Exiguobacterium sibiricum 7-3: one gene and its partners. The protein of the gene in region 2 interacts with the protein of the main gene of each other region in a pairwise test. Links are inferred from orthologs where the notes say so. Each region holds a gene or a part of one and is shown on either strand. Other genes may lie near its edges.

The links.
Region 1: the proteins of rho (region 2) and nusG interact in binary tests that used the Escherichia coli proteins (3 or more experiments, as listed by UniProt). The link is inferred for Exiguobacterium sibiricum 7-3 from one-to-one orthologs.
Region 3: the proteins of rho (region 2) and yhbY interact in binary tests that used the Escherichia coli proteins (3 or more experiments, as listed by UniProt). The link is inferred for Exiguobacterium sibiricum 7-3 from one-to-one orthologs.

What each region holds. Positions count from the first base shown.
Region 1 is NZ_JHZS01000004.1:10,858-17,225, forward strand. The notes cover bases 3,523-6,368. They hold nusG (transcription termination/antitermination protein NusG), read left to right. Parts: upstream 3,523-4,592; coding sequence 4,593-5,144; downstream 5,145-6,368. Other genes in these bases: sigH (RNA polymerase sporulation sigma factor SigH), read left to right, coding at 3,523-4,054; rpmG (50S ribosomal protein L33), read left to right, coding at 4,212-4,358; secE (preprotein translocase subunit SecE), read left to right, coding at 4,403-4,573; rplK (50S ribosomal protein L11), read left to right, coding at 5,294-5,719; rplA (50S ribosomal protein L1), read left to right, coding at 5,836-6,368. Also shown: cysE (serine O-acetyltransferase), read left to right, coding at 1-89; cysS (cysteine--tRNA ligase), read left to right, coding at 43-1,440; P402_RS0100060 (Mini-ribonuclease 3), read left to right, coding at 1,437-1,841; 23S rRNA (guanosine(2251)-2'-O)-methyltransferase RlmB, read left to right, coding at 1,933-2,697; P402_RS0100070 (NYN domain-containing protein), read left to right, coding at 2,694-3,224; more of sigH, read left to right, coding at 3,413-3,522. UniProt on the Escherichia coli protein: Part of the processive rRNA transcription and antitermination complex (rrnTAC). The complex forms an RNA-chaperone ring around the RNA exit tunnel of RNA polymerase (RNAP).
Region 2 is NZ_KK211190.1:327,518-334,019, forward strand. Bases 1,651-4,630 are described here. They hold rho (transcription termination factor Rho), read left to right. Parts: upstream 1,651-2,448; coding sequence 2,449-3,813; downstream 3,814-4,630. Other genes in these bases: P402_RS16810 (C40 family peptidase), read right to left, coding at 1,651-2,074; P402_RS0102745 (type B 50S ribosomal protein L31), read left to right, coding at 3,911-4,156; P402_RS0102750 (DedA family protein), read right to left, coding at 4,192-4,630. Outside these bases: P402_RS0102735 (SDR family NAD(P)-dependent oxidoreductase), read right to left, coding at 539-1,318; more of P402_RS16810, read right to left, coding at 1,391-1,650; more of P402_RS0102750, read right to left, coding at 4,631-4,842; P402_RS0102755 (thymidine kinase), read left to right, coding at 5,020-5,640; P402_RS0102760 (alpha/beta hydrolase), read right to left, coding at 5,710-6,468. UniProt on the Escherichia coli protein: Facilitates transcription termination by a mechanism that involves Rho binding to the nascent RNA, activation of Rho's RNA-dependent ATPase activity, and release of the mRNA from the DNA template.
Region 3 is NZ_KK211190.1:2,239,294-2,245,557, reverse strand. Bases 2,124-4,865 are described here. They hold yhbY (ribosome assembly RNA-binding protein YhbY), read left to right. Parts: upstream 2,124-3,218; coding sequence 3,219-3,512; downstream 3,513-4,865. Other genes in these bases: rsfS (ribosome silencing factor), read left to right, coding at 4,640-4,865; yqeK (bis(5'-nucleosyl)-tetraphosphatase (symmetrical) YqeK), read left to right, coding at 4,068-4,643; nadD (nicotinate-nucleotide adenylyltransferase), read left to right, coding at 3,509-4,078; aroE (shikimate dehydrogenase), read left to right, coding at 2,432-3,217; yqeH (ribosome biogenesis GTPase YqeH), read left to right, coding at 2,124-2,432. Outside these bases: P402_RS0112680 (ArsB/NhaD family transporter), read left to right, coding at 1-449; P402_RS0112675 (YqeG family HAD IIIA-type phosphatase), read left to right, coding at 601-1,185; more of yqeH, read left to right, coding at 1,326-2,123; more of rsfS, read left to right, coding at 4,866-4,987; P402_RS0112640 (class I SAM-dependent DNA methyltransferase), read left to right, coding at 4,987-5,715; P402_RS0112635 (helix-hairpin-helix domain-containing protein), read left to right, coding at 5,905-6,264.

The DNA of each region.
Region 1 (6,368 bases), on a different replicon or contig from region 2:
AATTAAAACGTGAGATTGAACGAATAAAAGGAGGACACCGCCATGATACAACTTTACAACAGCATGACCGGAAAAAAGGAACCGTTTAAACCGCTCGAAGAAGGAAAGGTCAAGATGTATGTTTGTGGACCAACCGTCTATAACTACATCCATATCGGGAATGCCCGTCCGGCCATCGTCTTTGATACGGTCCGCCGCTACTTTACGTACCGGGGCTATGACGTTAAATATGTCTCGAACTTCACGGATGTCGACGATAAAATCATCCGGACAGCGAATGAGCTCGGAGAAGATTACCATGCACTGACGAAACGATTCATCGAAGCCTATCACGCGGATACAGGTGCGTTGAATGTCCAAAAAGCGGATATTCATCCGCTCGTCACGGAAACGATGGACGATATCATCGCTTTCATCGAAGTGCTCGTCGAAAAAGGGAATGCCTATGCGTCAAGCGGAGATGTCTACTTCCGGACACGCAGCTTTAAAGATTACGGTCAGCTAAGTCAACAGTCGATTGATGAACTCCGCTCGGGTGCGCGGATCGAAGTCGGCGAGAAAAAAGAAGATCCGCTCGATTTCGTCCTATGGAAAGCAGCGAAACCGGGTGAACCGGCATGGACGAGTCCATGGGGAGAAGGCCGTCCCGGCTGGCACATCGAGTGCTCAGCGATGGCGAAAAAGTATCTCGGGGATACGATTGATATTCATGCGGGCGGACAAGACCTTAAATTCCCGCACCATGAAAATGAGATTGCTCAATCGGAAGCTTGCAACTCACAGAAGTTTGCGAACTACTGGATGCATAACGGGTTCCTTAACATCGAAAATGAAAAGATGTCAAAATCACTGGGCAACTTCTTAACGGTCCACGAAGCGATTCAAGCCGTCGATCCGATGGTCTTACGTTTCTTCATGCTGTCGGTCCAGTACCGTCATCCGATCAACTACAGTCGTGACCTGATTGATCAGGCAGCAAACGGGTTGGCACGAATCCGTGAATCGGTCGCAAACGTTGAACATCGTTTGACGATGACGGCTAATCTTGGAACAGCAACTGACAAATGGTTGAACCGGATCGAAGAAATCAAACAGCACTTCATCACATCGATGGATGATGATTTCAATACGGCGAACGCTGTGACCGATTTGTTTGATCTGTCGAAGGAAGCGAACCTCTACCTTGGAGAAGACCAGGTCGCAACAGACGTGCTGGAACGATTCTTGGCAGTGTTCCATGAACTGTCGACGGTCCTCGGTGTCACGTTGACGATTGAAAAAGGGTTGCTCGATGAAGAAGTCGAACAGTTGATTCGCGATCGTGACACAGCACGAAAAGAACGGGACTTCGCCCGGGCAGACGCGATCCGTGATCAACTGCGTGACCAAGGCATCCTGCTTGAGGATACAGCGCAAGGGATGCGGTGGAAGCGCGGATGAAGAACTACAAACAATTAAATGCCCTGGCACTCGCTTATATGGGCGATGTTGTCTACGAGATGCACGTCCGGGAACGGTTGCTTGAAAAGGGATATGTCAAACCGGGTGAGTTGCATCAGGCTGCCATCCGCTATGTCCGCGCTCAGGCGCAAGCCTTCGTCGTGACACACTGGTTAAATGAAAATACGTTAACAGAAGAAGAACAAGCCGTCGTCCGGCGTGGGAAGAACGCGAAATCCGGTTCTGTCCCGAAAAGTACGGATGTTCATACGTACCGTTATGCAACGGCGTTTGAAGCATTGCTCGGATATATCTATCTTGCAGAAGGAGGGGATCGTCTTGAAGAACTCATCGGACAAGCGTTCGAATTACTCGAAGCCGAAGCAACGGACGGAAAATAAACCGTTCCAACCGGCGCGTAAACCAAAAGATAAGTCACATGGCGAAAAAACGAGACAGAAGAAAGTTGAAGCAAAACAAGAAGAGACCATCGTGATCGAGCCGCTTGAGGAAGGACAGGATTTCTTATACGGACGGAATCCCGTTCTCGAAGCCTTACGGACAGGGCGTGAGATGAACAAGCTCTTTATCCAGGAAGGGCAGCAGAAAGGACCGCTTGCCGTCATTCATGCGATGGCAAAAGAAGCAGGTGTCCAAACGCAAATCGTTCCGCGCTCGAAATTACACGGTCTGACGGGAAGTGACAATCACCAGGGTGTCGTGGCTGCCGTCGCGGCATACGAGTATGCGGAACTCGACGATATTTTTGCACTGGCAGAAAAGAAGGACGAGACACCGTTGATGATTTTACTCGATGAACTTGAAGACCCGCATAATCTCGGATCGATTCTCCGGACGGCAGATGCCGTCGGTGCCCACGGGATCATCATTCCGAAACGCCGGTCGGTCGGATTGACACAGGTCGTCGCGAAAGCTTCGACCGGTGCAATCGAACATATCCCGGTCGTTCGTGTGACGAACCTGACACGGACGATGGAAGACTTAAAGAAAAAAGGGATCTGGTTCGTTGGAACGGATGCCCGCGAGAGCGACGACTACCGGACGCTCGACGGAACGATGCCGCTTGGAATCGTCATCGGCAGCGAAGGAAAAGGTATGAGCCGGCTCGTCCGCGAAAAATGTGATTTCCTTGTCCATCTCCCGATGGCAGGACATGTCACGTCACTCAACGCATCAGTTGCCGCCTCGTTGTTGTTATATGAGGTCTACCGGACAAGAAAGCCGTATTCGCGATGAAATACGACCGTCTGATCGTTGATGGCTACAATATCATTGGCGCATGGCCGGAGTTTCGGACATTGCGGGAGCAGGATTTTGAATTAGCACGGGAACGATTGGTCGATGCGATGGCCGAGTACCAAGCCGTGACAGGAATCAGTGTGACGATTGTCTTTGATGCCTATCTCCAACCGGGAAGAGAATCCCGGATTAAGAAAAGCGGCATCGAAGTCATTTATACACGGGAAAACGAAACGGCGGATGAATGGATTGAGAAAACGGCGGCGGACTGGTTACAGGATATCCGGGTCAAGCTGACGGTTGCGACAAACGATTTCACCGAACAGTGGGTCATCTTTACACTCGGTGCCCTCCGCGTCTCGGCGCAGGAATTACGCCGGGACTGGAAAGCGGCAGTCGCCGTCATCCGCGGTCAGACGATTACGTCGAAGACCAGTAAAAAACCACGTTCGACAATCGATCTGCCGACTGACGTCATTGAACGCCTCGAAGAAATCCGGCGTCGTAAAAATTCAGATTCATGAAAAAAGGAAAAGCGGGTTCACGATTCAATCGTGGAATCCGCTTTTTTTGACCTTCAGGTGTCGACTCGTCACAAGATCAACAGCGTAAAAAAAGAGGTCATGCCAATTTTCATTGTCGCAGGACAGGAAATTATTGTATAATTAGAAACAATCGATTAGTTTGTTAGAGAAGCTTGGAGGGATGACGGATGAGTTTGGTTTCGTTCGACCAGTTTGAGTGCATGACCGATGAGGCGCTTGTGGAACAAGCGAAGGTGTTTGACAACAGTGATGCGCTCGAATTTCTGATCGAGCGGTATCGCAACTTCGTGCGCGCAAAAGCACGGTCTTACTTCTTAATCGGAGCGGACCGGGAAGATATCATCCAGGAAGGGATGATCGGTCTGTATAAGGCAGTCCGGGATTACCGGACGGATAAGCTGGCTTCCTTCAAAGGATTTGCTGAGCTCTGTATTACCCGACAAATGATTACGGCGATCAAAACTGCGACACGTCAAAAACATATTCCGCTTAATTCATACATTTCGCTCGATAAACCGATTTACGATGATGAATCGGAACGGACGTTACTCGATATCATCACATCGACTGCTCCGTCAGATCCACAAATCTTGATCGTCAACCGGGAAGAGTATGCGGATATTGAAAATAAGATGGATGAAATCCTCAGTGATCTGGAACGAAAGGTGCTGGCACTATATCTCGACGGAAGAACCTATCAGGAAATTTCGGATGATCTCGATCGTCATGTCAAGTCAATCGATAACGCCCTTCAACGTGTGAAGAAAAAGCTGGAACGGTATCTAGAAGCACGAAAACTGACCGTCTGATCGAGAGGTGGATTGACCCCGGTATCCGGGTGTGCTACTGTATAAATAGCGCCTTACTAGCGAGACGCCGCTCATAGGCGTTTTTTTTTACGCTCTTTTTTGGAGAGAGGATTCTCTTCTTGAAGAGAAGGAGTGGCAAAGAAGGAGGTCGTTTGAGATGGCGAAGAAAGTAGGCCTTGCTTGTGATATTTGCGGTGCCCGCGACTACACGACGATGAAAAAAGAGGATGTCAGCATCCGCTTGGAACTGAAGAAGTTCTGTCGCCGCTGTAACGCGCATACGATTCATAAAGAAGCGAAATAAGGCTTCATCTATCCCCATTTACTACATCCTGGAGGGAAAGTACGATGAAATTTTTGCGTGACGTATGGAATGAACTGAAAAAGACGAGCTGGCCGAAACGAAAAGAACTGACGAAGTATACACTGACTGTAATCGGTATGGTCATTTTTATGGGTGTCTTCATCTTCGGTATCGATTCAGGGCTCAGCGCATTCATGAGTTGGTTGATTAAGTAAAAAGAAGAGGTGACGTACCATGGATAAGCAGTGGTTTGTTGTCCAAACGTACTCTGGATTCGAAAATAACGTCAAGGCAAATCTTGAACGTCGGATTGAATCCATGAACATGGACGAGAAAATCTTCCGTGTACTCGTTCCAATCGAAACGGTACAGGAAGAAGTAACAAACAAAAAAGGTGAAACGAAAATCAAAGAACGTGAAATCAAGATCTTCCCGGGGTATGTCCTCGTGGAAATGGTCATGACGGATGATTCTTGGTATGTCGTCCGTAACACACCGAACGTCACGGGATTCCTCGGTTCGGTCGGCGGCGGTTCAAAACCGACACCACTTCTTCCTGAAGAAGCAGAAAACATCCTTGGATCAATGGGACTTGTCGACATGAAGAGTCGTTATGACTTTACAATGGGACAAATCGTACGGATCAAAGAAGGTGTCTTTGCGAACCTGGAAGGTACGATCGAAGAACTTGAAACAGAAACAGAAAAAATGAAGGTTTCTGTCGATATGTTCGGTCGTGAAACGAAAGTAGAGCTTGATTTCTCACAAGTTGAGAAAATAGATTAAGTTTCCTATTGCGAAACTTTTATTTTAATGGTACAATTTTTCCTGTTTGATGTTGTGCTTATTTCGGTAAATTACTCGTCGAATAGAATGAGTGGGAGGACGCGCAACGTCCAATTAAACCACATTAAAGAATTAAGGAGGTGTGTCTCGTGGCGAAGAAGGTTATGAAACTAGTTAAACTTCAAATTCCTGCGGGCAAAGCAAACCCAGCTCCACCAGTTGGACCGGCACTCGGTCAAGCAGGTGTGAACATCATGGGCTTCTGTAAAGAGTTCAACGCTCGTACACAAGACCAAGCCGGCTTGATTATTCCTGTAGTCATCACGGTTTTTGAAGATCGTTCATTTACGTTTATTACTAAAACTCCACCAGCAGCAGTTCTCTTGAAGAAAGCAGCTGGAATCGAGAGCGGTTCAGGCGAGCCTAACCGTAAGAAAGTAGCGACTGTCAAACGTGACAAAGTTCGCGAAATCGCTGAAACGAAAATGCCAGACCTCAACGCAGCATCTGTTGAAACAGCGATGTTGATGGTTGAAGGTACTGCACGTTCTATGGGTATCGTAATCGAAGACTGAGTCTTTTGATTGCAATGAACAACGATGAGGGTCGCAGGCGGATAGTTACTTGAAGCCTTGCTACCCTTTCATTATGTGGGAGGATTTTCCGCACAACCACAAAGGAGGAACCTAAAATGGGTAAGAAGTATAAAGAAGCTGCTAAACTTATCGATCGTACGGTTTCATACGAACTCGCTGAAGCTGTAGATCTTACTAAAAAGTCTGCAACTGCGAAATTCGATGAAACAATCGAACTTGCTGTTCGCCTCGGAGTCGATCCGAAGAAAGCAGATCAACAAATCCGTGGAGCAGTCGTATTGCCACACGGTACTGGTAAAACACAAAAAGTTCTCGTCTTTGCTAAAGGTGAGAAATTAAAAGAAGCGGAAGCTGCTGGAGCAGACTTCGCTGGTGATTCTGAGTACATCACTAAAATCCAACAAGGATGGTTCGACTTCGATGTTATCGTTGCGACACCTGACATGATGGGTGAAGTTGGTAAACTCGGCCGTGTTCTCGGACCTAAAGGCCTCATGCCTAACCCGAAAACAGGAACAGTTACATTTGACGTCACGAAAGCAATCAACGATATCAAAGCTGGTAAAGTTGAGTACCGTGTCGACAAATCTGGTAACATCCACGTTCCAGTCGGTAAAAAATCATTTGA
Region 2 (6,502 bases):
AAAGCGATTTTTCTCTTAAATGAGAAAGATCGCTTTTTTTGTTGGCTTCGAATCGTTTTCCTGGTACAAGAATCGCGCCGCTTCGCTTCACTTCACTGCAGGGTCGATCCTGCTTGTTTTTCCTTAGGAAGCGATTTCGAGCGGACAAAACACTTCTTCTTATAGCAGGGACTAGATAAAAAAATTCGTACTTCTCGACGCTTGGCAAGAAGTTCGTCCGATGCATTATGCATTAATAAAAAGAAGAACTGGATTTAGAAGTCGATTACGATTGAATTCTTCATGGAAAAAAATCCCTTCATTCCCGAAGAAGAGGAATATTGAAGAGCACGAGATGGAAGATAGCACAATAAATTCGGCTCAAACCGGATTCATCTTTATTGTAGGATGAAATCTTGTAGACTGTACGCGACTCCTACAGGAAAAGCGCAGGTTCACCGCGCGTCAGAAACAAACGAGACCCGGATACTTGTCCGTTTCAGGACAAAGAAGCCGCGGCTCGTGTTTCGCCTGAGGAAAGCAAGTACAGGAACAAGATTTATTCGAGAGCGTCACGTATCGGAGCTTGCAATTGGTGTGTCATCTGAACGAGTTTGCGTCGCGAGAAGAAGCGTGTCATAAAGACATACACTGCATTGCTGCGACCGGGGATGACAAGTGTTTTTCCTTTCATGTATCCCGTGAAGGAAAGTTGAGCAGTTGTTTTGGCATCCATGATTCCTGGTCGTTTAAATAACCCGGACGTTGCAAGATCGGCCGTTTTGGCGAAATCAGTATGCGTCGCTCCCGGACAAACGGCTGTCACCTGAATGTTGTAAGGTGCGAGCTCATCTGCCAAGGCTTCCGAAAAACTAAGCACGTAAGCTTTTGTCGCATAGTAGACGCTCATGAAAGGACCGCCATGGAAAGAGGAGGTCGAAGCAATCTGAATGATTCGTCCGCCGCCCTGCATTTTCATCCGACGGGCAAAAGCTTTCGTTAAATGCGTCAATGCCCGGATGTTGACGTCAATCATGTTCAATTCGCGTGATAAATCCGTTTCGATAAATTCACCATAAAGACCAAAACCGGCGTTATTGATCAAAACATCAACGGGAGTGTGTTCTGTCGCACGTAACAGGGCTTTGATTTGAAGGGATTGCCCGATATCATACGGAAGCACGACGGCAGAGCCGCCCCGTTGTTCGACAAAGTGTTTCGTTTCGAAAAGTTGTTCGACATTTCGGCCGACCAGTAACAGATGATGTCCTTGATCAGCATGCAGATAGGCAAGTTCACGCCCGATTCCGGCAGAAGCCCCGGTGATTAATACGTTCATGATATGTCCTCCTTGTATAATAGGGTAGAAAAAAAGCGATCGAGCCGATGCTCAACCGCTTGGTTCGTTAAATTATAGGTATGAACCCGCGCCGACAAGGCGTGAACCCCAGTAACCTGATTTGAAGCTTGAGTACTTGACGCCACCCGTTTCTGAGTTGACCATGCTTGATTTGCTTGTCGCCATACCGACGTGTTGAATGCCGCTACCGTGTGAGAAGAAAACAAGATCTCCAGGTTGAACGTTTGAGACACTTACTTTTCTAGAAGAAGAATATTGTGAAGAAGACGTACGTGGCAATGTTTTGCCTGCTGCTTTTTTGTAGACGTAGCTTGTGAAACCAGAGCAGTCAAATCCACGAGTTGTCGTTCCGCCCCATACATAAGGAGTTCCTTTATGTTTAGCTGCTTCGCTTAGAAGGCGTGTACGTGTTGAAGATGAAGTTGTTGATTTTTTAGCCGTTGAAGTAGAAGACTTGTATGTTTTCGTATACTGTGTAGATACATAACGTGTTTTGCCACCGTACGAAATTTTAGTCCAGCTGCCTGATTTACCTTTGTATGTAAATGTTTGGCCTGCGTTTACTTTACCGACGATGCTTGCTTTAGTAGAAGGAGCCGTACGAACACGTAATCCGCTATCTGTGATCTTGACTTTCGTTACTGTAGAAGCTGCCTCAACCTTATCTGTTCCCACTGATGCAAATCCTGAAACCACTAATGCTGCTGTCGCGACCGATGCTAGAAAACGTTTCATATGTGAAATCCTCCATGTCATTTTAAAGTAGTTTTGAAAACCGAGTTATATGATGTATCTCATTAAGTGTTTGTTTAAGCAGTGCACCTTACAACTGTGTAAGTTTTTCTCTGCACGATTATCTTAGCATGCGGATACATGAAAACGTTTTTTCAGTTCCGCTACAAAACATGACGTTTTTGTAACATAACTGCAATAATATACTCGAATATTACAAAGAAGAAATTCCCATTTCTTAAATCACGACGAAATGGATGAAATGTGATACCTTTAATTCACGAAGAATATACACCAAGATCCTTTGCACCATGAATTTGCACCATGAAGATGAAATCCTTTGCTCCTGAATTTATACGAAGAATAGGTGAATGCACATGCCAACTGAGAAAACTGACAAACCAGAACGTTCCTATACACTTGCTCAATTAAGCAACCTGACATTAAAAGATTTATATGAAATCGCAAAAACAAAAAACGTACCACAGTACCGTGAGGCTCGTAAGCGCGAATTGATGTTCAAAATTCTTAAAGCGCAAGCAGAATCCACCGGTCTTTATTTCCTCGAGGGGGTACTCGAAGTTATTCCCGGAAACCCACAGATGCAAAATGATGGCGGCTTCGGCTTCCTTCGTCCTATCAACTATTCGCAATCCTCTGAAGATATCTATATCGCCGCTTCACAAATCCGCCGCTTTAATCTCCGTAACGGAGACGTCGTGACTGGAAAGGTCCGACCGCCAAAAGAGAATGAACGGTTCCAAGGTCTTTTAAGTGTGGAAGCCGTCAATGGAGAAGCGCCGGACACGGCACGGAATCGTCTGTTCTTCCCGGCATTGACGCCGATTTATCCGGATCGCCTGATGCGACTTGAAACAGAACCGCGTCATTTGTCGGTCCGGGTGATGGATATGATTGCGCCGGTCGGGTTTGGCCAACGCGGTTTGATCGTCGCACCGCCTAAAGCCGGTAAGACTTCTCTATTAAAAGAAATCGCGAATTCGATTCAAGTGAATCACCCCGATGTCGAATTGATCATTCTATTGATTGATGAGCGCCCGGAGGAAGTGACGGACATCGAGCGGTCTGTTCCGGGAGCGGATGTCGTCAGTTCGACGTTTGACGAAACACCGGACAACCACGTCCGGATTTCGGAGCTTGTCCTTGAGCGGGCGATGCGTCTCGTCGAACATAAAAAAGATGTCGTTATCTTGATGGATTCGATTACACGTTTGACACGTGCTTACAACTTAACGGTTCCGCAAAGCGGACGAACGTTGTCCGGAGGGATCGATCCGGCCGCTTTCCATAAACCAAAACGCTTTTTCGGAGCCGCCCGGAACATCGAACACGGTGGCAGCCTGACGATTCTCGCGACAGCCCTCGTCGAGACCGGTTCCCGGATGGATGATGTCATCTATGAAGAGTTTAAAGGAACCGGCAACATGGAACTGCATCTGGACCGCAAGTTATCCGAGCGCCGGATCTTCCCGGCCATCGACATCCGGAAATCAGGAACACGGAAAGAAGAGTTGTTGTTACCGAAAGATCAACTCGACGCCCTGTGGACGATCCGCCGGACGATGAACGAGTCAAATGAGTTTGTCGACAGCTTCTTACGCAAGATTCGGGACACGAAAAATAACGAAGAATTTTTTGTTGAACTGAATAAAGAAAAGAAGAAACCCGTCCGGCGCGCGCCTGTTAAACCGCGTGTGACGAAAACCGACACAACGACTTGAAAATAGGTATTGCGGGTCGTGAAAAAATCGTTTAGTATAGGAAGGTAACTTACTCTGGCTCAGCAAATGAACCAGGGCGGAAGGAGAGAAAACAACCATGAAACAAGGAATTCACCCAAACTACAACAAAGTTGTATTTATGGACTCAACTACTGAGTACAAATTCTTGACTGGTTCTACACGTTCTTCGAACGAGACAATCACTTGGGAAGATGGAAACGAGTACCCACTCATCCGTGTGGATGTGTCTTCGGACTCGCACCCATTCTACACTGGTCGTCAAAAGTTCAACGCTGCAGACGGTCGTGTCGATCGCTTCAACAAAAAATACGGCCGCAAGTAATTGCGACTTCAGTATTAAAAAACAGCCTGTCTCCATCACTGGAGCAGGCTGTTTTTGTATAGACAGAACTTAGTACGGTACGCCAGATACGTTCTTAAGACGAAAGAGAGTCCGATTCCACCGGCAGCACCAATCAGATACGGGAGTGTATCCGGATTATTTGCAAAATGTTCCATGAGCAGACTGAAGGAAAAATGACGACCCAGGAAATAACCTGCCCCTAAAAAGATGCTGATCCAAATTAAAGCACCGGTATAAGCATAAGTAACGAAAATCCGGAACGGCATTTTCGAGACACCGGCAAAAAAAGCAGAGAGTTGACGGAGTCCGGGTATGTAATAACCGATAATGAGGACGGTTTTTCCGTAACGTAAAAATCCGGCTTCCGCTTTGAAAATATGTTTTTCAGAAATCCGTAACTTCGGAGCGATTCGATGCAATAATGGCATTCCGAGCTTTAGACCGAGGACATAGCTGATTGTCATACCGATACAGCTGCCGGCATAGGCAGCAAGGATCGTTCCGGCAAGCGGTAAATCACCATGGTGCATCCAGAATCCTGACATGACGAGTAATGTCTCGTCCGGAACAGGAAGACCAACGATTCCGCCGGCCAGCAGAACGGCGAGTCCGAACGCTCCATATTGGTGGAGGACTTCATGTAATATATGATGAATCGGAGTCACCTTCCTTCAAAGAAACTTCTCTTTCAGTGTACAGGAAATACATACCAGTTGAAATGAGAAGATGAAGAAAATGGGGAATTTGGCACGGGTTTTTGATTTTTAGAAGTCAATCCTTTTTCTCAATTTAGATTCGGGCTATACTCGTTAAAGTGACTAATTTAGAGGACGGTGTTTACGATGATGCATGTGATCAATCAATATGGTTGGATTGAAGTGATTTGTGGAAGCATGTTTTCCGGCAAATCAGAAGAACTGATCCGTCGTGTCAGACGGGCACAGTATGGAAAGTTACCGGTTCAGGTGTTCAAGCCGGCAATCGATGATCGGTACCACGAGGAGCATGTCGTGTCGCACGTCGGCAATTCCGTCATCGCGATTCCGATGGCGACGAGTCGTGATGTCTATGCAGCAGTGGCGGAAGAAACACAAATCGTCGCCATTGACGAAGTTCAATTCTTTGACGACGAAATCGTCGCGGTCATCGAAGCACTGGCTCAAGATGGCAAACGCGTCATTTGTGCAGGACTCGATCAAGACTTTCGGGCGGAGCCATTCGGCAAGATGCCCGAATTGTTGGCACGTGCAGAATTCGTGACGAAATTACAGGCGATTTGTCTGTCGTGCGGAGATCCGGCATCGCGGACACAACGATTGATTGACGGGAAACCCGCAAACTACAATGATCCAATCATTTTGGTCGGGGCGTCTGAATCCTATGAACCACGTTGCCGCCATTGTCATCAAGTACCGGGCAAACCGAAACCGTTACAGGAATGGAAAAAACAACAGCAGAATTGAGCATATCCGATTTGAAAAAGCGAACGATTCCTGGCAGTGAGGCCAAAGAATCGTTCGCTTTTTTTTATATCAACCGGTCCGTGTCAACTGGCTGAACTGCTCGACGAATCGTAAGGTTTCCCGAACAATTGTCTTTTGATCATAATCGAGTGTCGCAACATGGTACGAGTCAAGCAGACAATAACTGCGTTTATCCGCTGCACCAATCGTCCGGTACAAATAATCCGAACAGGTTGGCGGGACGACGTGATCCTCGGCAGAATATAAAATAAGTGTCGGAATTTGAATCGTTGCTAAGTGTGGTCGCGTCTCATCGATGAGTCGCAACAGTTCTGAAGCGCAGACGGCGGGGACAAGATCATAGATGATTTCAAAAGCCGATTGTTTGATATCAGGGACACTTTCCGGAAGATAGACCGGACAATCGGTGAACGACAAGGCTTCGTAAGCAGGGACAGCCAAGGCGGCGTTGATGGTGATGATTCCTGCGACCGGGAGACCTTCAGCGGCGAGCGACAGGGCAAGTGTCGCGCCCATCGATTGTCCGACGATGAAGATTGATTCACACCGTGCGGCCAATTGTTCGAAGCCGTCACGTAAGCTCTGTTTCCAGTCGTCTGCCATCGTCGTTTCGAATTCCCGTACATCCGTCCCGTGACCGTGCAGGCGAGGCGCATAGACGGAGAAGCCATGTTCTGCGAACTGTTCTCCTACAGCCCGAACACTTTGCGGTGTTGCGTTAAAACCATGACAGAGCAAAATGCCGACGGATCCGCGTCCTAAGGAAAAGGCTTCTGCACCCGGTATAACAGGATAAACCATACTCATCATCTCGTCCTCCATTTCAAAAATAAAAACCCGT
Region 3 (6,264 bases), 1.9 Mb from region 2 along the record:
TTTTCTTCGCCGGATTATTTATTTTGGTAGGTGGAATTCAGGAAGTAGGCGTTATCCGCTTCTTGGCAGAAAAAACGATTACGTTGACAGGAGGAGACATCCAGACGACGGCAACCGCTGTTCTTTGGTTATCCGGAATTGCCAGTGCGACGATCGATAATATTCCGTTCGTCGCGACGATGATTCCTTTAATCAACGATGTTGCGACAGGAATTGGTTTGTCGCCGGACAGTCAACAAGTCGACGTGTTATGGTGGTCCTTGTCGCTCGGAGCATGTCTTGGAGGGAATGGAACATTGATTGGAGCATCAGCCAATGTGATTGTCGCAGGATTAGCCACACGGCAAGGGGAGAAGTTCACATACGGACGATTCTTACTTTACGGGGCCCCGATCACCATCGTAACGCTGATTATTTCGCAACTTTATTTATGGATCCGCTATTATTGAACAGAAATTACGAAACGGAAGAGACCTGTGCTCTTTCGTTTTCTTTTGGTCGTCGCTCTATCAAATGGATTGTGCTATAATCGAACGATAAGAACATAACTGTTTCTTAAACTTAACTATAGAGCTAGACCATTATCTGGAGGTTTTATTCTTGTTTAAACGACTTTATCCAAAACATTTTGTGGCGTCGATTTATGATATCGACTTAGAGATGTTAAAACGAAACGGTGTCAAAGCAATTTTGACGGATCTTGATAATACACTTGTGGCTTGGAATATTGCCGATGCTCCAGACGAATTGGTGTCATGGCTCGATATGGTGAATAACCAATACGGATTTGACGTCATCATCGTCTCGAATAACAACGGCGATCGAGTCAAGAAATTTGCGGATCCACTTGGCTTACATTATATTGCACCGGCCCGTAAACCTTTACCGATTGGTTTCAAACGCGCGTTGACGGAATTTGGTTATCACGCGAAGGAAGTTGTTTTCCTTGGAGATCAACTGTTTACGGATGTGTTAGGCGCAAATTCAGTAGGTATCGAAGTAATCCACGTTCAACCCGTCGTCAAGACAGACGGTGTCGTCACAAAATTTAATCGCTTGATGGAACGATTGATTTTCCGTCGGATGAAACGTAAAGGAATCTACAAATTGACGCAACGTGTCAAAGAAGATCCGGCAGCGTTAAAACATCCGATTGAAACACTCCGTCAAGATAAGCAGCAATGACCCTGTCATACCGGTAGATGAAAGGATAGGCAGCAGTCGCAACATGTACGGCGAAAGGTCGGAAGTTACGCTCTTGGAGTGGCGTGCAGGGCGCTACGTTGAATAGAGAAGGGAAAGTCCCGATGCGGCTCAACACACACATGGAAGAAATCAATTGCGCAGGCTGTGGTGTCGCGATCCAGACAGAGGATCCAAAAGCACCTGGTTATGCGCCTAAATCTGCACTTGACCGGGAAATGGTCATTTGCCAACGTTGTTTTAAACTGAAGCATTACAACCAAATTCAAGACGTCGCATTAACGGACGATGATTTTGTCAAAATCTTAGATGGAATCGGTCAAAAAGATGCATTAGTCGTTAAAATCGTTGATATCTTTGATTTTAATGGAAGTTGGTTACCGGGATTACACCGGTTTGTCGGAAAAAATGATGTTTTGCTCGTCGGAAATAAAGCCGACTTGCTACCGAAATCACTCAATCCGAACCGTCTGATGAACTGGATGCGTCAAACATCAAAAGAGTTGGGGTTACGCCCGGTCGATGTGCATCTGATCAGTGCGAAAAAAGGACACGGTGTGGATGAACTGGCAGAAAAGATTGATTACTACCGTAAAGGACGCGACGTGTATGTCGTCGGCTGTACGAATGTCGGAAAATCGACATTGATCAATCAGGTCATCAAGCGTTTCGGAGAAGAAGAAGAGGCGGTCATCACAGTCAGTCACTTCCCGGGAACAACGCTTGATTTGATCGATATCCCGCTTGACGACAACTGTAACCTGTACGACACACCGGGAATCATCAATCATCATCAAATGGCACACTACGTGGATGCACGGGATTTGAAGCTGATTACACCGAAAAAAGAAATCAAGCCGCAAGTTTTCCAAATCCATCCGCAACAAACGTTGTTCTTCGGTGGTCTGGCACGTCTTGACTACATGGAAGGCAACAAACGATCGTTCGTCATCTATATGTCGAATGATTTGAAAGTACACCGGACGAAGCTCGATAAAGCAGACGATCTGTATGCGAATCATAACGGAGAATTGTTATCACCGCCGAATGAGAAGACGCTTGAGATGCTTCCGCCGCTCGTTCGACACGAGTTCAGTCTACGCGATAACATGAAAACGGATATCGTTTTCAGTGGACTCGGTTGGGTTGCAGTTCACGGAAAAGGCGGACGAGTTGCTGCCTACGCACCAAAAGGTGTTGCTGTCTCATTACGTGAGGCGCTTGTCTGATGCAATTTGCTGTCATCGGTCATCCGATTGCCCATTCGCTTTCACCCATGTTGCACGAAACATGGCTGAAGGCGGCTGGGCTTTTCGGTTGTTATACCACGGTAGATGTCGAAGTGAACGAGCTGGAAGCGTTCGTTCAGAAGGTAAGAAAACGGCAGTTTGATGGAATCAATGTGACGATTCCCCATAAGTCGGCCATCATTCCGTTTCTTGATCGTCTGGAGCCGGCGGCAGCACGCGCTGGTGCCGTCAATACTGTCTATTGGGACGGGGAGGAACTGGTCGGTACCAATACGGACGGAACCGGATTTGCCCGCGCCCTTGCGACGCGAACGAATGCGAAGAACAGTTTAGTGATTGGGGCAGGCGGCGCGGCACGTGGTATCATTCCGATGCTTCCCGGTCATGTTACAGTCATGAACCGGACGAATCAGACGGCTGAACAGGTGGCTGCTGAATTCGGACAATCTGCTGTCCCTTGGTCGAACACACTGGATTTGCTGCCGTATGATGTCATCATCAATACGACTTCTGTCGGGATGGCTCCCGCAATTGATCAGACGCCAATCGAATTGACAGCGACGAGAGCTTTAATTTGTGATATTATTTATCGACCGACCCCGACCCGTTTTTTGCGGGAAGCGACCGCAAACGGGCTTGATACACTAGATGGTGTTTTGATGTTTGTACTACAAGCGGCTGAAGCGTTTGAACGCTTCACCGGTCATCCGCCTGATCTCGCGCTCGGCGAGCAGGTGATTAGAAAGCAATTGGAGGAATCATAATATGTTAACAGGTAAACAAAAACGGTATTTACGCGCAACGGCTCACGACTTAAGCCCGATTTTCCAAGTCGGAAAAAACGGTGTTGGTGAAGCGATGTGTGCAGATTTGATGGATGCACTTGAAAAACGTGAACTCTTGAAAGTTCAAGTTCTGCAAAACTGTGCTGACGCTCCGAAAGATGTCGCGGTTGAGCTCGTTGACGGAACGAATGCAGAACTCGTTCAAGTCATCGGAAAAGTCATCGTTCTCTACAAGGAATCGAAAGAGAATAAGACACTTCAATTACCACGATGAAGATCGGTTTGATGGGCGGGACATTCGATCCGCCCCATATCGGTCATCTGCTGATTGCCGAACAAGCGAAAGAGCAACTTCAACTGGATGCGGTCTGGTTTTTACCGGCAAAACTTCCGCCGCATAAACAATCGACGGTGACGAGTGCGGCGAAACGGTTGCAACTTGTCCGAGAAGCAGTCCGGGACAACAAGGATTTCTCAGTCTCCGAGATCGAGTTTGAACGGGAAACGAAATCGTACACGTTTGATACGATCCGTGAACTGAAGATGCGTTATCCCGGACATGCGTTCTTTTTTCTGATCGGTGCGGACTCATTAGTCAGTTTAGGAACATGGCACCGGTCGGAAGAATTGTACAAGGAAATTGAGTTTGGGGCAGTCGCGCGTCCAGGCAGTCGTTACCTGATTCCGGAAGGTGCGCGTGTCACGGCAGTCGATATGCCATTGCTTGAAGTTTCTTCGACCGACATCCGACAACGGGTAGCGAGAGGGCGCAGTATTCGTTATCTCGTGCCGGAACCGGTCCGACAACTAATCGAGGAGTGGAAACTCTATGCGACTTGAAGAAGCGAAACGAATCATTAAGGAAACATTGCCCGAAAAACGCTACATCCATACGCTTGGCGTCGTCGAGACGGCAATTCAACTAGCTCGACAATATGGGGTTCAAGAAGAAAAAGCTGCTTTAGCAGCCATGTTACACGATTATGCGAAATATCGGAATGTGTCCGAGATGCAGACAGTAGCAGTAGAACTTGGACTGGATGAATTACTCAACTATGATGAAGAATTGTTGCATGCACCAGTCGGGGCAGAACTCGTTAAGCGAGAGCTCAGCGTTGAGGACGCTGATATTTATCAAGCGATCGCCAATCATACGACGGGTGCTCCGGATATGCCGTTGCTCGATCAAATCATTTTTGTCGCAGATGCGATTGAACCGAATCGTCAGTATCCGGGTGTCGAACAGCTTCGGCAGATTGCGCAGGAAGATTTGACGCAAGCCGTCATTGCGACACTTGTCCAGACGATTTCATTTTTATGCAAAAAACAAACAGTGATTTTTCCGCTGACGATCGAGACGTATAATGCGTTCGTGCCGGAAAAACGAAAGGGGACCGTCCTATGACAGTCGAACAAGAATTAAAATTAATCGTAAATGCAATTGATGATAAGCGTGCTGAGGACATCGTCGTACTCGACATGTCGAGTATTTCACCGATCGCGGATTACTTCGTGATTTGTGAAGGGAACTCAGAAAAACAAGTTCAAGCCATCGCACGTGAAGTGAAAGAAGTGGCACACAAAAACGAATTACCGATCAAACGGCTAGAAGGAATGGATGCGGCACGTTGGGTCCTCGCGGATCTTGAGAACGTCGTCGTACATGTCTTCCACCGTGACGACCGTGATTATTACAACCTTGAGAAACTATGGGCAGACGCTCCTAAAGTAGAAGTCGAGATCGACTAATGGCGTACGAACAGTTTGCGTATGTCTATGACGAACTGATGCAAGACGTACCGTATCCTGAATGGGTTGCATGGGTACTCGAACAGGTAGAGCCCGGTAAAAGAATCGCGGATATCGGTTGCGGTACCGGAACGGCAACTTTGTTACTGGCCGACCATTATGAGGTCACCGGCGTCGATTTATCGGAAGAGATGCTTGAAATTGCTCAGGAAAAAGCAATGGAGACAAATCGACACGTTGATTTTTGGGTACAGGACATGCGGGAACTTGAATTGCCGGATTCGGTGGATGCGATTACGATTTTATGTGACTCCTTGAATTATTTGCAGACGGAATCGGACGTCAAACAGACATTCGATAGTGCAGCACGTCTGTTGACGGACGGCGGAAAGTTGTTGTTTGATGTTCATTCCCCTTATAAGATGGAGACGTTATTTAACGGGAAAACGTATGCGACCCATGCCGAGCAAAGTTCGTATATCTGGTTCGCGGATCCTGGTGAAGACCCGTTATCGGTCGTCCATGAATTGACCTTCTTTATTGAAGGGGAGGACGGACGGTACGATCGTGTCGATGAGACACATCATCAACGGACGTATCCGCCGGAACAATACATTACCTGGTTACGCGAAGCAGGTTTCCGTGTGTGTGCCGTAACAGGTGATTTCACATCCGATGCACCGACTGAAACAGCAGAACGTATTTTCTTCGTTGCTGAAAAAGTATAAACTATCGAACCATCAACGGATATCCTGTTGATGGTTTTTTTTATGTTGTTTTGGGTTAGAAAGGCAGATGGTTTGATCAAGGAGAATAAAAACGAGCGTAGGGAGAGGAGCATCATTGGATAATGGAGGTTAGTCCTGTTCAGAAGCGGCGGAAAGATTGATACAGTCGAAGAGACAGGAGGGATATGGATGACGATTCCACGCTTACAGCAAGTAGCAACGATCGCGGTTGTTCTCCTACTGCTCGTTGTCTTATTTGTTCCGCTGCCTTCATGTTCGAACGAGGCATTGGTTGAAAAACCAGCAATCGTTGAACGAGAACAGGAAGCACGGGCAGAAGACCATTCGGCGGATCAGACACTGGTCCAGAAAAAAATCATGGTTGATATCAAAGGGGCGGTCAAACGACCCGGTCCATACAGTTTTCGACTCGGTGATCGCGTTCAAGATGCCATTAAACGTGCAGAAGTGACTGCAGAAGCAGACATCAAACAACTCAATCTGGCAGCACGTTTAATCGATGGTCAGGAAGTGATTGTTCCGACTAAG